Regions from separate parts of the Emergencia sp. genome, predicted to be linked through region 3. Evidence: riboswitches for the same ligand, from Rfam matches in the RefSeq annotation. Region 3 holds a riboswitch; each other region holds the start of a gene.

Region 1 (4,214 bases), on a different contig from region 3:
CTGAATAAATGGGTAAAGGATGGGTCATACAGCTTGGATCTCTCATATTCACTGCCCAGGAATCCTCCGACCAAAATCAACGCCATTTTGTTGATGCCATTCTCTTCTGCGGCTTTTGCGATGTTTTCAACCGTCGTTCTCACGACCTTTTCGTCCGGCCAAGTCGCCTTGTACACAATCGCTGCCGGAGAATCCGGCGCATAACCGCCTTCGATCAATCGCGCAGACAACTCTGCCAGCATGGTGGATGTAAGAAATACAACCATCGTAGCGCCGTGAGAAGCCAATTTTGAAATTTCCTCTTTTTCGGGAACCGGTGTTCTTCCTGCCATTCTGGTCAAAATCACTGTCTGGCTTACGTTTGGCAGTGTATATTCTGCGTTCAGGGCGGCCGCTGCACCTATAAAGGAACTGACCCCCGGCACGGATACGTACTCCAGAGATTCTCTGTCCAAAATATCCATCTGTTCTCTGATAGCTCCGTAAATACAAGGGTCGCCTGTGTGAAGTCTGACAACATCTTTTTCTTTATTTTTCTTCATCACTTCGATGACCTCTTCTAATGTCATCTTTGCACTATTGAAAATCTGACAGCCTTCTTTGGCATAATCCAGCAGTGCCGGATTCACCAGTGAGCCCGCGTAGATGATAACGTCAGCTTTTTTAAGTAGTTCTGCTCCCCTCACAGTAATTAAATCTGCTGCACCAGGACCTGCTCCGATAAAATATATCATTGTTTATTTCTCCTTCTGTCTATCTTCTGAGGGAATAACGATTAAAGAAAAATAGCTGGACTGTTCTTTCAGCTCGCTCAAATCTTTGTAAACTCTTTCATTTTCCATGGTGGCGCATTCCACCATCATGGCGTTCTGCCTGATCAGGTCATCTCTCAGTGCCATGATTTTCTTACCAGATTTCATCAAAACTCTAGTTCCTTCAAGTTCTTCCGCCTGATGGCCTTTATAAGTCGCAGGCACGATATGCAGCATTTCATCTCTTTCACAGAGAGAAGTATTCAAGCTGGCTGCCGCACCGCAAAAGGAGGGAATGCCTGGAATGATGGCTGTATCAAATCCCTGATTTGTCAGTCTTCTGTGTACGTACATCACGGTACTGTAAATGGCAGGATCGCCCAATGTCAGGAAGGAAACGGTCTTGCCTTCTAACAGCAAGGCTCCGATTTCTTCTGCCGATTGGTCGTGGTATTGATCCAGCCGTTCCTTGTCCTTGATCATAGGCATATCACACTCTAAAAGGGTTTTGCCTTCTATATATGCCCCTGCAATTTTCAGAGCGATATTCTCTGAAGCGCCGCTTTTCGGCACTGCGATGACGTCGCTGTTCTTCATCGTGTTGATTGCCTTCAAGGTAATCAATTCCGGGTCTCCCGGTCCTACACCTACTGCAAAAAATTTACCTTTCATTTATATGTACCTTTCCGTCATCATATCAGCCCCAGGGCTTTTGATGATATGACTTCTATCTGTTGTAAACATGATTGTCTCAATCTCTGCCTGTCCTTTGAGCCGGAAGCGCAGATGGTAGAGCACCTTCTCTAAAATTCTATTCTTCACTTCCGCATAATAGGACTTGTCTTTGATCAAATCGAAGGCTTCGTCTGTGGTGACGCACTTCATAATCTGTTCTACGGTCTTCGCATCAGCACCGCAGATAGCGCTGTGAACGCCGATCACCTCCATTCTGCAGTCAGCATAAGCGGAATGGGTATTCATGACGCCCGCGGCAATTTTGATCAGTTTTCCGGTGTGCCCAACAAAGAGTATTTTCTTGAAACCCTTGTATTTGATGTAATCCAAAGCTTCACCAATGTAATTAGACACAGGCACCGCCCTTTCGATGTCCAGACCCAGATAATCCCGGCAAAAGTCCCTGCCGTAATTGCCAGGGGAGATGAGAATGTTTTCGGGGTCCTCCTCATATTGTTTGTCAATAACTGCTTTGATGGTGTCCACGAGCGCTTTCTCACTCATAGGGTCTACGATTCCAGTCGTCCCGAGAATGGAAATTCCCCCTACGATTCCCAGGCGGGGATTATAAGTTTTCTCCGCGATATCCTTTCCTTCCGGCACAGAAATGGTAATCTCTGCGCCGCAGTCTGTGCCGTAACGCTGCAAAATGCGCCGGGCATTTTCGATCATCATCCTTCTTGGCACCGGATTGATAGCTGGCTCTCCGACTGCACATTGCAGCCCCTTAGCCGTAACCAGACCCACGCCTTCGCCGCCTTTGACACAGATATCCCCCTCTGTGAGACGAACCTTGGCAAAGATCTTAGCCCCATGGGTCGCATCAGGATCGTCGCCGCCGTCTTTGGTGACCGAACAGCTGACCTGGTCAGGTTCGGCAGCTATATCTCCAATCTCAAAGGATGCTTTTTCTCCCGAAGGCAACGTAATGTCTGCTCGTGCCACTTTGCTGCCAAATAGCAGCATTTCCAGCGCCGCCGCTGAAGCGGCCGTCGCACAGCTTCCCGTGGTATATCCAAATCTCAGTCTTTTTCCATTCTTAACCGTAAATTTTTCCATATACTTCCTTACCAAAAACAAGAACCCGAATCTCCAGGACTCGGGTTCTTAATATCTTCTAAAATAAATTCTCCAATATTAACCTAAAACTCATATCCTGTGACTTTTATGGCCAAATATTGGGATGTCTTCCGACTTTGATCTCAGGCGTCTCACATGCACCTTCCCAAGGGGACCCCTCAGTGGCTGGCTTTCGCCTCGCATGAAACTCAATCATTACGGCAGCAGGACTGTTCAGGTTTTTCACCTGATTCCATATTACGACTTGTTCTGTCAACCAATATTTCTATTCAATTTCACTTCAACAGATAAAATTATATTATATTAAATTGACCGTGTCAACAGATTGGGGAGAAACTTTCATCGGCTTCTTGAGGATTTTCATTGTTTTTGTTAATTCAAAATCAATCTCGTCTCCTGATAGACTATCAATTGATAGTATTCAAGGAAAAAAACTGCTTTTTTCAAAGCAGTTTCAGCAGTTTCTCGTACACCCACGTCATCATCCACGGCTCACTGACGAATTTGTCGAGTTCATCACAAGGTATCCATCTGACACCGCTGTTTTCATCGGCTTTCACAAAGAGGTCTTGGCCCTCGTCCGCTTCCAAAAGATAGGTCAAGTTCATGTGCAGGTGCGAAGCAACGTAACTTCCTCGTTTGATATGCCCGTCCACGGTAATGATTTCTAAAGAACATGGTCTTTCTTTGACTGGCCGTACTGATGTGATGCCCGTCTCCTCGCAAGCCTCTCTGATAGCCACCTGCAGCAGATCCGCTTCTCCGTCAGCATGGCCTCCAGTCCAGGCCCAACTGTCGTAAATATTGTGGTATGCCATCAAAACTTTATCTCTCCTCCTATTGACAATCCACGATGATGCAGTAAAATGGGCGATCTGGTTGTCGCGAGTCAGACAATCCGCATTTGCAGTTAAGAATTGCAACATGATTTTCCGATCGCATGTTTCCTGTTCGCAGGTCGGTCTATAGTTTTCTACAATATGTTTCAGATTTTTCATATCCGCTGCCATCACTTTCTAAGTCTGCCTTCCAGGCTGAAGGTCTTCCCTTCCGTAATTTCTACGTCGATCAAATTACCGATCATGTCCTTTGTCCCTTCAAAATTGACTAATTTGAATCCGTCGGTCCTGCCCGAGAGGGTCTTGCTGTTGGTTTTGCTCGCTCCCTCCACGAGGACTCTTTCAATCCTTCCAGTATACTGGGCATTTTTCTCTGCGCTGATGGAATTGATCAGGTCTACCAGCCGATTAAACCGCTCATGCTTTACGTCTTCTGCCACCTGCTCCTCATATTTTTCTGCTGGAGTTCCCTTTCTAATGGAGTACAGGAAGGTAAAAGCAGAATCGTATCTCACCTTTCGAACCAAATCCAGGGTCTCCTCAAAATCCTCCTCAGTCTCGCCCGGAAACCCCACGATGATATCTGTAGACATGGTAATACCAGGCACAGCTGCTTTCAGCTTTGCCACCAGTTCCAGATACGCGTCTTTTGTATATTTCCTGTTCATTCTCTTTAGAATACGACTGCTGCCAGACTGTACCGGCAGGTGAATATTCTTACAGAGTTTATCGCAGTCCACAAAAGCTTGAATCAGCTTGTCCGATAAATCCTTAGGATGAGAAGTCATAAAGCGGATGCGCTCAAGCC
Region 2 (4,214 bases), on a different contig from region 3:
TATCGCTGTACCCAGCAGCATCATCACCAGGTTGTGGTGCATCGGTGAAGAACGGTTTTGCCAGCAGTCGGCTACGGGGGCAGACCTGAAACTAGAAGCCATTAAGCGGGATTTGATGAAAAAGCGGGAGGTCTTTCTCAGTCTGAGCAAGCTGTACAGTGCGGGGATGGATAATAAGCAGATTGTCTCTTACCAATTTGACGGCATGGCCAGGACGGTCAGCGAGCTGATGACGGATTTAGACGGTCGAGGAGCATCATCAGCTGAAAAAAACGCGCCTCAGATTTTGGTGGGCAGTGCATCTTATGCTTTCGAGGCGGTGTCAGGGGACAGTTGTCTTTCTTTCTCCTTCGGTAAAAATAAACAGGCTCTGATTATCAGTGATGGTATGGGGAAGGGCAGTCGGGCGGCCACAGAAAGCAAGCTGGTGGTTACGACGCTTTCCAAGCTGCTGGCGGCAGGCTTTGATGTGGACATCGCCATGAAAACAGTCAATGCGATTCTGATGACGGGAAACAGCGCGGAGATGTTCGCTACAGTGGATTTAGCCATTATAGATAAGGTGACCGGCAGAGCGCAGATTTTTAAGATGGGCGCTGCATCCACCTTTGTAAAACATAATGGCAGTGTATCTATGTTGAAACGGCCTGCGCCGCCGGTGGGGATTGTCGACGGACTGAAGCTGGAATACATCGACGTGAGACTGAAGCGGGGTGACCTGCTGATTATGGTCTCGGATGGTGTTACTGACTGCGACCGCCGCGACCCGGACGGCCTCTGGCTGAGAGAACGTCTGACAGAACTTGGCAGCCGCGACCCGGATACGGTGGCGGAATTAATCGTCAACAAAGCGGCGGAAAAATATGGAATTAGGGAACGGGACGATCTGACCGTCATGGTGGCAGCTATTTAAGCTGCCGCTTTTTTCTTGTCCAATGTTGCTGAGTTTGGTAAAGGACAGTTTACCGTGGTCTTTCTTCTTGTTTACCTTGACAAGAACGTAAATGTCGTAGTAGAATAAAATTACAATTGAATGTAGGAAGGTCCCCGAACAGGGGTTAAAAGAGAAGCAAGTGAGAGACTTGCACGGTCACGCCGCTGTGAAGACGTAGCCACATCTCAACAATGTCACTGGGAAACTGGGAAGGCGCAGATGTGAGTGTTTGATGTCTAAGTCAGAAGAACTACCTGAATACAGCCAATTTGCACAAGGTTACGAACGATGGCCGGGTGTGAACACGCATGGAAACCCAGAAGCAGTGTCATTGCTGATGGATTCCAGCGAGACGCCTGTCTGTTTCGGACAAGCGTTTTTTTAATGGTCCTGCCCCAATTTTCACAGAAAATTGAAGGGAAGTCCTTATTCTTTAACGCGCCAGCCTGTGGCTGGCTAAGCGTTAGTCGTAAAATGCGTGAATTTTTGTTTATTCATGAAAGGAGAAAAAATGACAAAAAGGCAAAAACTGACTTTATCAATTGTTTCAGCGCTCTCTGTTGCATTCGGACTCGTGCCGACGGCAAGTGCGATGCACATTATGGAGGGTTATTTACCAGCGACGCACTCTCTGGTATGGGGGATTATCTGTGTTCCCTTTGTGGTATGGGGGTTTATTTCCATCAAGAAAACCCTCAGTGAAAATAGAAAAGCAATTACTGTTCTGGCCATGGCTGGAGCATTCATATTCGTTATATCGTCACTGAAGATTCCCTCTGTTACAGGAAGCTGTTCTCACATGACGGGAACGGGTCTCGGCGCGATTTTGTTCGGACCTGCTTCTGTCAGCATCCTGGGAATTATCGTATTGTTATTCCAGGCGATTCTGCTCGCCCACGGTGGTTTGACTACATTGGGAGCAAATACTTTTTCCATGGCCATTGCAGGACCATTCGTTTCCTTTGGCGTGTATAAGCTCTGTGAGAAGTTAAAGGTCAACAAGATGGTTTCTGTATTTTTAGCGGCAATGATCGGTGACATCTTTACATATTGTGTAACAAGCATTCAGCTTGCTGTCGCTTATCCGTCCGAAGTAGGTGGTGTCATGGCTTCTGCCGTGAAGTTCCTGGGCGTGTTTGCCCCGACACAGCTGCCACTGGCAATCGTTGAAGGAATTTTGACCGTGGTCATCGTCATCGGCTTGGAATCTTTTGCAAAACCTGAGCTGAGATCCATCGGATTCATAAAGGAGGGCAGATAATCATGGAGAAGAAGACTAAGAGCAGAAAAGGACTGGTCATCGTCCTGCTGGTTATCGCCATACTCATCGCTGTCATCCCTTTTTTTGCACTGAAGGGCGCGGAATTCGGCGGTTCTGACGATGCAGGAAGCCAGATGGTGGCGGAAATTCAGGGCAGTGAATATACGCCTTGGTTCGAACCGATTTTGGAACAGTATCTAGGGGGAGAAATTCCCGGTGAAATTGAAAGTCTGATATTCTGTCTGCAGACAGGTATCGGCGTGGGGATTGTGGCCTTTATCATGGGCCGTTTCTACGAGAGACATAAATGGAAAAAGGATGAAGAGGTAGAAAACAGTGATAGTCATTGATAAGCTCTGCTACTTATCAAAAATCAGATATGTTAACCCAGCTGAAAAGTTTGCCTTCGCGGTGCTGACTCTCATATTCTGTATTGTCAGTCGTTCCATCGTGATGGGACTTTTCATCATGGTTCTTAACAGCTTTCTGACCATAAAAATCGGCGGAATCTCAGCCAGGAGGTACGGCAATCTCATGCTGGTACCTCTGGCTTTTCTGCTTCTCAGTACGGCCGCCATTATCGTCAACGTATCAAAGCATCCTCTGGACGCCTTTGCCCTGCAGATTGGCAGTTGGTTCCTGACCGGCAGCTGGGATTCTGTCTTACACGGTCTTCAGCTGATTGTGACAGCCTTAGCGGCAGTTTCCTGCCTCTATTTCCTGTCGCTGAATACGACCATGACGGACATTCTGTCTGTCTTGCGAAAGATGCACTGCCCGGCTCTGCTTTTGGAACTGATGCTCTTGATTTACCGATACATCTTTGTCCTGCTGGATGTAGCTTACTACATTTCCACATCCCAGAATGCCAGGTTGGGACACAAGGATCTTCGTACATCGATCAAATCTTTCGGCGGCATGGTGCAGGCTCTTTTCATCCGAGCCATGAAACGCTCAAGAAACCTCTACGATGCTATGGAGGCAAGGTGCTACAGTGGAGAAATCAAAGTGCTGGAGGAAAATCACGACGTCAGCAAGAGAAACATCATAATGATTGCAGTATTTGAACTCGTTCTTTTAGGGTTCACCGTATTTATAAAATTGCAAGGATAGGAGTTCTGATGAAAGATATCATCATCAAAGCAGAGGAGTTATACTTTTCCTACGACGACGAAAAGAGCTATTCTCTCAACGGTATGAGTTTGGAAATTGAGAGAGGGAAAAAGGTAGCCTTTATGGGGGCTAACGGAGCAGGGAAATCCACTTTTTTTCTATGTCTCAACGGCATTCACAGGCCTGCCGGCGGAACCCTGTATATTGATGGAGAAGCTGTTGATTACAGTAAGAAGGGCCTTTTGAACCTGAGGAGCAAAGTAGGCATCGTCTTTCAGGACCCGGACAATCAGCTCTTTTCTGCATCAGTATTTCAGGAAATCTCTTTTGGTGCTTTGAACGTCGGCATGAGTGAAATGGACGCCAAGGAGGCGGTGGAACAGGTGATTGAGACCCTGGAAATTACGCCTTTTATGGAGAAACCGACCCATTCTCTCTCCGGCGGTCAGAAAAAGCAAGTGTCCATTGCAGACGTCCTGGTCATGAATCCAGAAGTGATCATTCTGGACGAACCGGCTTCCTCTTTGGATCCAAAGCATACGGTCATTGTCAACAAAATAGTAGACATGTTGGTTGACCAGGGTATTACCGTGCTGATGTCCACCCACAATGTAGACTATGCTTTAGAGTGGGCAGAAGAAATCGTTCTGATTCACGATGGAAAGACACTGATGCAGGGAGCGCCTGTAGATGTGTTCTCAAATAGTGAGGTCTTGGAAAAGACCAATCTGAAGAAACCGGCAGCCATCGAACTCTTTGAAAGTCTGACGGCAAAAGGGGTTCTGCCGGCTGATCTGCCAGTTCCCAGAAGCCTCTCGGAACTGGAATCCTATATCGCAAGCCTTTAACCAATGTTATAAACTAAGACACTAAGAGACCGCGCTGGAGACAGTGCGGTTTTGCTTT
Region 3 (4,214 bases):
GACAGCCCTGGGGATTGATCCAACCAAAGATAATCGCTTTATCAGAAATGGAAAATCAGTGCTCGACGCTTTGCTGACTTATTACGACGAAAACAGTGGTGGATTTCGCCATGTAAATACTAGTACAGCAGGATATAAGCCAGTGGTCAATTCCATGGCTACGGAACAGGGATATTACACGTTAGTGGCCTATGACCGATTGCTCGGCGGAAAGAGTTCGTTATATGATATGACGGATGGGAAGACCATCTCCAAACCAAAGAAAGCAGCCATTACCTCGCTGAAATCGACGAAAACAAAGACCATGACGGTTAAATGGAAAAAGATTAGCGGGGTGAAGGGTTACCAGATCAGATACGCGGTGAGCAGTAAGTTCACCGGCAGTAAGAGCACAACTGCTTCCAAGTCGTCGACGGTAAAAACGATAAAATCTTTGAAAAAAGGTAAAACATATTACGTAAAAGTAAGGGCTTATAAAACAGACGTCAAGGGCAACAAGATTTATGGAAGCTACAGCACGGTGCAAAGGGTTAAAGTGAAATAAGTATGGATAAGGATTTTGAAAAGAAAGTGAAGCGCAAGCGGCTGCGCGTCATTGCCGTAATTCTGATTGTAGTCGCACTGGCTGTGTACCTGATTCTTGATATGAACGTTGAGAAGGCAGATTACTCGGATTCTTTAAAGGAGCAGATTAAAACCGCCCAGGAACTGCTCTCTGATCAACGGAACAACGCAGGGAATGAAAAGGGGCAGTACGCCCAGTACACACTGCTTGCTTTTGAAAGGCAGATTAAGTCGGCAAAACAGATTTCTAAATCTGAAGACAGCGAGTACAACGACAAAAAAGAGGCTTATGAGGCTTTGAAAGACCAGACAAAGGAATTTAAAAATGCGGAAAACGGAGATGTCGTAGAACAGTCTGTAGTTAAGAAACTAGCTGCATCAAAAGAAGCAAAAGAGTATACGATAGAGATCAAGGATAAGAAGGAGATGACCTATACCCTTGATGGCGCCAATGTAAAAAAGCCTGTAACAATTAATTTGACGGCAAAGGAAGAGGGGCCGTATTACGAGCAGATTAATCATATTCTTAGCAAATTGTCATTGCAGGGACAGATTATCTCGTTCTACCAGCAAGGCACCTTTGGGGGCACACTTAAGGTCTCTATTCCTATCTATAGCGAGAAGAAAACAACAGGATGGGCATATAAAGTTGACTTAGAGAAGGGCAAATTGGAGTTTGTATCCAAGGCGAAGATCGACCTTAAGGCACAGCAGGCGGCCTTTTCTGTCGAGGAGGGCGGAGATTACGTCGTTCTGACTAAAAAAATTCACAAAGACGCTGAGAAGACGGTGGATATTAAAAAAGCAGAAAAAGCCGTTGAGGATAAGAATGACAGCGGCACTTCGAAGGATTCCGATCAGAATAACAACACGGGAAACGGCGGCGGTTCTTCACCGGCAACGACCCCAGAAGAGGAAAAAATCTCTGTTTCCATAGAAATTAGATGTGACACGTTGGCCAATGATTTATCAAAGCTAGAGGACCCGGCGCTGGAGGCTTACGTTCCATCAGACGGAATCATTTTGCCGACTACGAAGGTTACTGTCAAAAAAGACAGCACCGCATATGATGTGCTGAATAGGGTATGCAGAAATAAAAACATTCAAGTAGAGTCGTCGTATACGCCGACTTACGGTTCTTATTACGTAGAGGGCATCAATTATCTCTACGAGTTTGACGGCGGCAAGTTAAGCGGCTGGATGTACAAGGTCAATGAAAGTTTTCCTAATTATGGAAGTTCTGAATACACGCTGAAGGACGGAGATAAGATTGTCTGGGTTTATACTTGCGATCTGGGCAAAGACGTGGGCGATAACAGCATGTCGTGATAAGAAAAATTGTGTTGATTTTATGTCAGTATGATGATAGAATGAAGACACGAAAAACAATTACATATCGGCGTTTTATGTTCTCCTCTTAAGGAGGAGCTAAGAGGGAAGCAGGTGTAAGTCCTGCACGGTCCCGCCACTGTAAATGAGGAGTTCTTCTCTAAGGCACAGCCACCCACTGGGAAACCGGGAAGGGAGAGAAGGATGATGATTCACGAGTCAGGAGACCTGCATAATTCGATTTCTAGTCGGCGGAGAAACGACGAGGATGGAAAGAAAACTGTCAGTTAATACGGACTGTGGCTATTTAGTCATGGTCCGTTTTTATTTGTCTGTAAGAAAGCTGGCTAATATGGACCAGACAGACGTCAAAAGAATGCCGAGCATATATTTGTTTGTACAGCAATCCACGTAAGGGGGACTGCTTACATATAGAAAGAGTGGCCACTCTTTAGCAGAACTGCAGCAATTCCGCTGCGATTCTTAGGTAACATAAGAAGAGCATTATGCTCTAAAAGATAAAGGAGGTCAAAAATGACTAAAAAACGTTCAAGAAGAATCATTGCTGTTATGATGGCAATGGTAATGACAATGGCAATGATGTTTGCTATGACGACAACATCGTTTGCAAGTACAGCGGATCCGTCCGTAAAAGTATCCGTTACCTATGGTAACTTTGACACATCTGGCAACTATACAGGCAATGGCGTCATTAATGCACAGCTGCCTACACAGATTGCAAACTATAATGTAGATATCGCAACAGTCGATTACTATATTAGCGATATGAATTTGAAATCTGTTTATTTGCCGGCAGGTGTCACTGATCCTCAAGCAGGCGATGCAACAGTAATTGATGCAATTATTGCAGCAGTTTGGGATAATTACTCCAATGAAGATGAAAGCGGAAATCCTACCGTCGTAGGCGGATGGGACAGCTGGACAACACCAAATGGCGGCTATATTTCCAACATCGTTAATTACCCACTAGTGTCCAATGCAACAACCTATTTTAAGGGCGAAAATGGAAACAAATGGGGTCGCTCAACAGGCACTGGATGGAACGTAGCATATAAGTATGCTGACGGAACCATGACAGCTGCCAGCGGATATACCAGCAACATTAAATTGGTAGATGGCATGGAAATCATATTTGATGTCAGCCCATATGATATGACTTGGGATACAGGATCCGCTTGGACTGAGTAAGTTATAACTATGATAGAACAAGCTGCTGCCCAGTACGGCGGCTTGTTCGTTTCTTTGCTTATAGGGAGAAATGATGAGAAAGAAAGTAATAAGTATAATTGCTGTATTTGCACTAATACTTTCCATGCTTCCAGTTCAGGTCATGGCAAGCAATGTTCCAGAACCTCAAGTGGGGGCGAGCGATATTAGTGGTATTGAGATTCAACTAATTGATTCACGCACTTCTAAACCGAATGATATTCAGCTAAAGGAATCTTTTAGACCAGAAAACGAGGAGTATGATATTGTGCTGCCTTGGCATATGGCGCTAAATTCAAAACTCCAAGTTAAATACCAGGGAGATGATCTGCCAAATGATGTAAAAGTAACTGCTAAATATCCTGGTGTAGGAGGGGGCGCAGCCATCGAACTATCTTCGGATAACTTTGCAAAGCTTGAGACTTATTTGACCCAGGATGTTAAAACTTTGGAAATCCAGGTTGGGAATAACTCGGGTGTTCCGAAAACATATAAAATTAATATTAAATATCAACAATTTTTAACAGGTCTGGAATTAGAGGATGATAATGGAAATACACGAGATATAGCACCTTCTTTTTCTTATGATACTTTATCGTATACTGCTGAGATTCCAAAGTCCGTTACAGCAATTACAGTAAAAACGCAGAGTGCTGGAAATGCAGCTATTACTGTGAACGGAGTTTCTGGAAAGGAAGTTAAAATAACACCGGACTGGAGTAATGGGGATACAATGGAGATTCCCATTGTAGTAAGTACTGACGGCTTTGAAAGTACAACGTATACTTTAACACTGCAGAAAACAGAAATTGACTACGTACCATATTTTACAACAAATCTCAAGACAATTCCGCCTATTAGCTATGTGCAGGGGGCAGAGAGTAAGCCTTTAACTGTAGCAGTACATACAGAAGGAAACGGAACGTTATCCTATCAGTGGCACAAGGTTGCTTCTAAGACCGCAAGTCCAAGTAATACGACTAAAATTGCTGGTGAAACTGCAGCCTCCTACAAACCTCCAACTACTTATGGAACAAGTGGAATGGGCAATTTTTATAAATGCAGAGTCACATATATAGTTAATGGAAAAACCT

The links. A riboswitch is a leader RNA that binds a small molecule or an ion and turns the genes downstream of it on or off. The one in region 3 is predicted to bind cobalamin.
Region 1: another riboswitch for cobalamin. It lies ahead of cbiD (cobalt-precorrin-5B (C(1))-methyltransferase CbiD); the one in region 3 lies ahead of ACMQ5W_RS14200 (hypothetical protein).
Region 2: another riboswitch for cobalamin. It lies ahead of ACMQ5W_RS08380 (energy-coupling factor ABC transporter permease); the one in region 3 lies ahead of ACMQ5W_RS14200 (hypothetical protein).

What each region holds. Positions count from the first base shown of each region.
Region 1 is NZ_DBFWLQ010000024.1:168,854-173,067, reverse strand. Features, by position in the region: gene cobM (precorrin-4 C(11)-methyltransferase) at 1-734, opposite strand, end outside; gene cobI (precorrin-2 C(20)-methyltransferase) at 738-1,424, opposite strand; gene cbiD (cobalt-precorrin-5B (C(1))-methyltransferase CbiD) at 1,425-2,546, opposite strand; cobalamin riboswitch at 2,650-2,843, opposite strand; gene ACMQ5W_RS15895 (NUDIX hydrolase) at 3,011-3,565, opposite strand; gene miaB (tRNA (N6-isopentenyl adenosine(37)-C2)-methylthiotransferase MiaB) at 3,577-4,214, opposite strand, start outside.
Region 2 is NZ_DBFWLQ010000009.1:17,982-22,195, forward strand. Features, by position in the region: gene ACMQ5W_RS08375 (SpoIIE family protein phosphatase) at 1-913, shown strand, start outside; cobalamin riboswitch at 1,025-1,207, shown strand; gene ACMQ5W_RS08380 (energy-coupling factor ABC transporter permease) at 1,446-2,195, shown strand; gene ACMQ5W_RS08385 (energy-coupling factor ABC transporter substrate-binding protein) at 2,198-2,545, shown strand; gene cbiQ (cobalt ECF transporter T component CbiQ) at 2,532-3,308, shown strand; gene ACMQ5W_RS08395 (energy-coupling factor ABC transporter ATP-binding protein) at 3,317-4,156, shown strand.
Region 3 is NZ_DBFWLQ010000021.1:22,640-26,853, forward strand. Features, by position in the region: gene ACMQ5W_RS14190 (fibronectin type III domain-containing protein) at 1-544, shown strand, start outside; gene ACMQ5W_RS14195 (DUF4430 domain-containing protein) at 547-1,893, shown strand; cobalamin riboswitch at 1,954-2,144, shown strand; gene ACMQ5W_RS14200 (hypothetical protein) at 2,428-3,102, shown strand; gene ACMQ5W_RS14205 (bacterial Ig-like domain-containing protein) at 3,173-4,214, shown strand, end outside.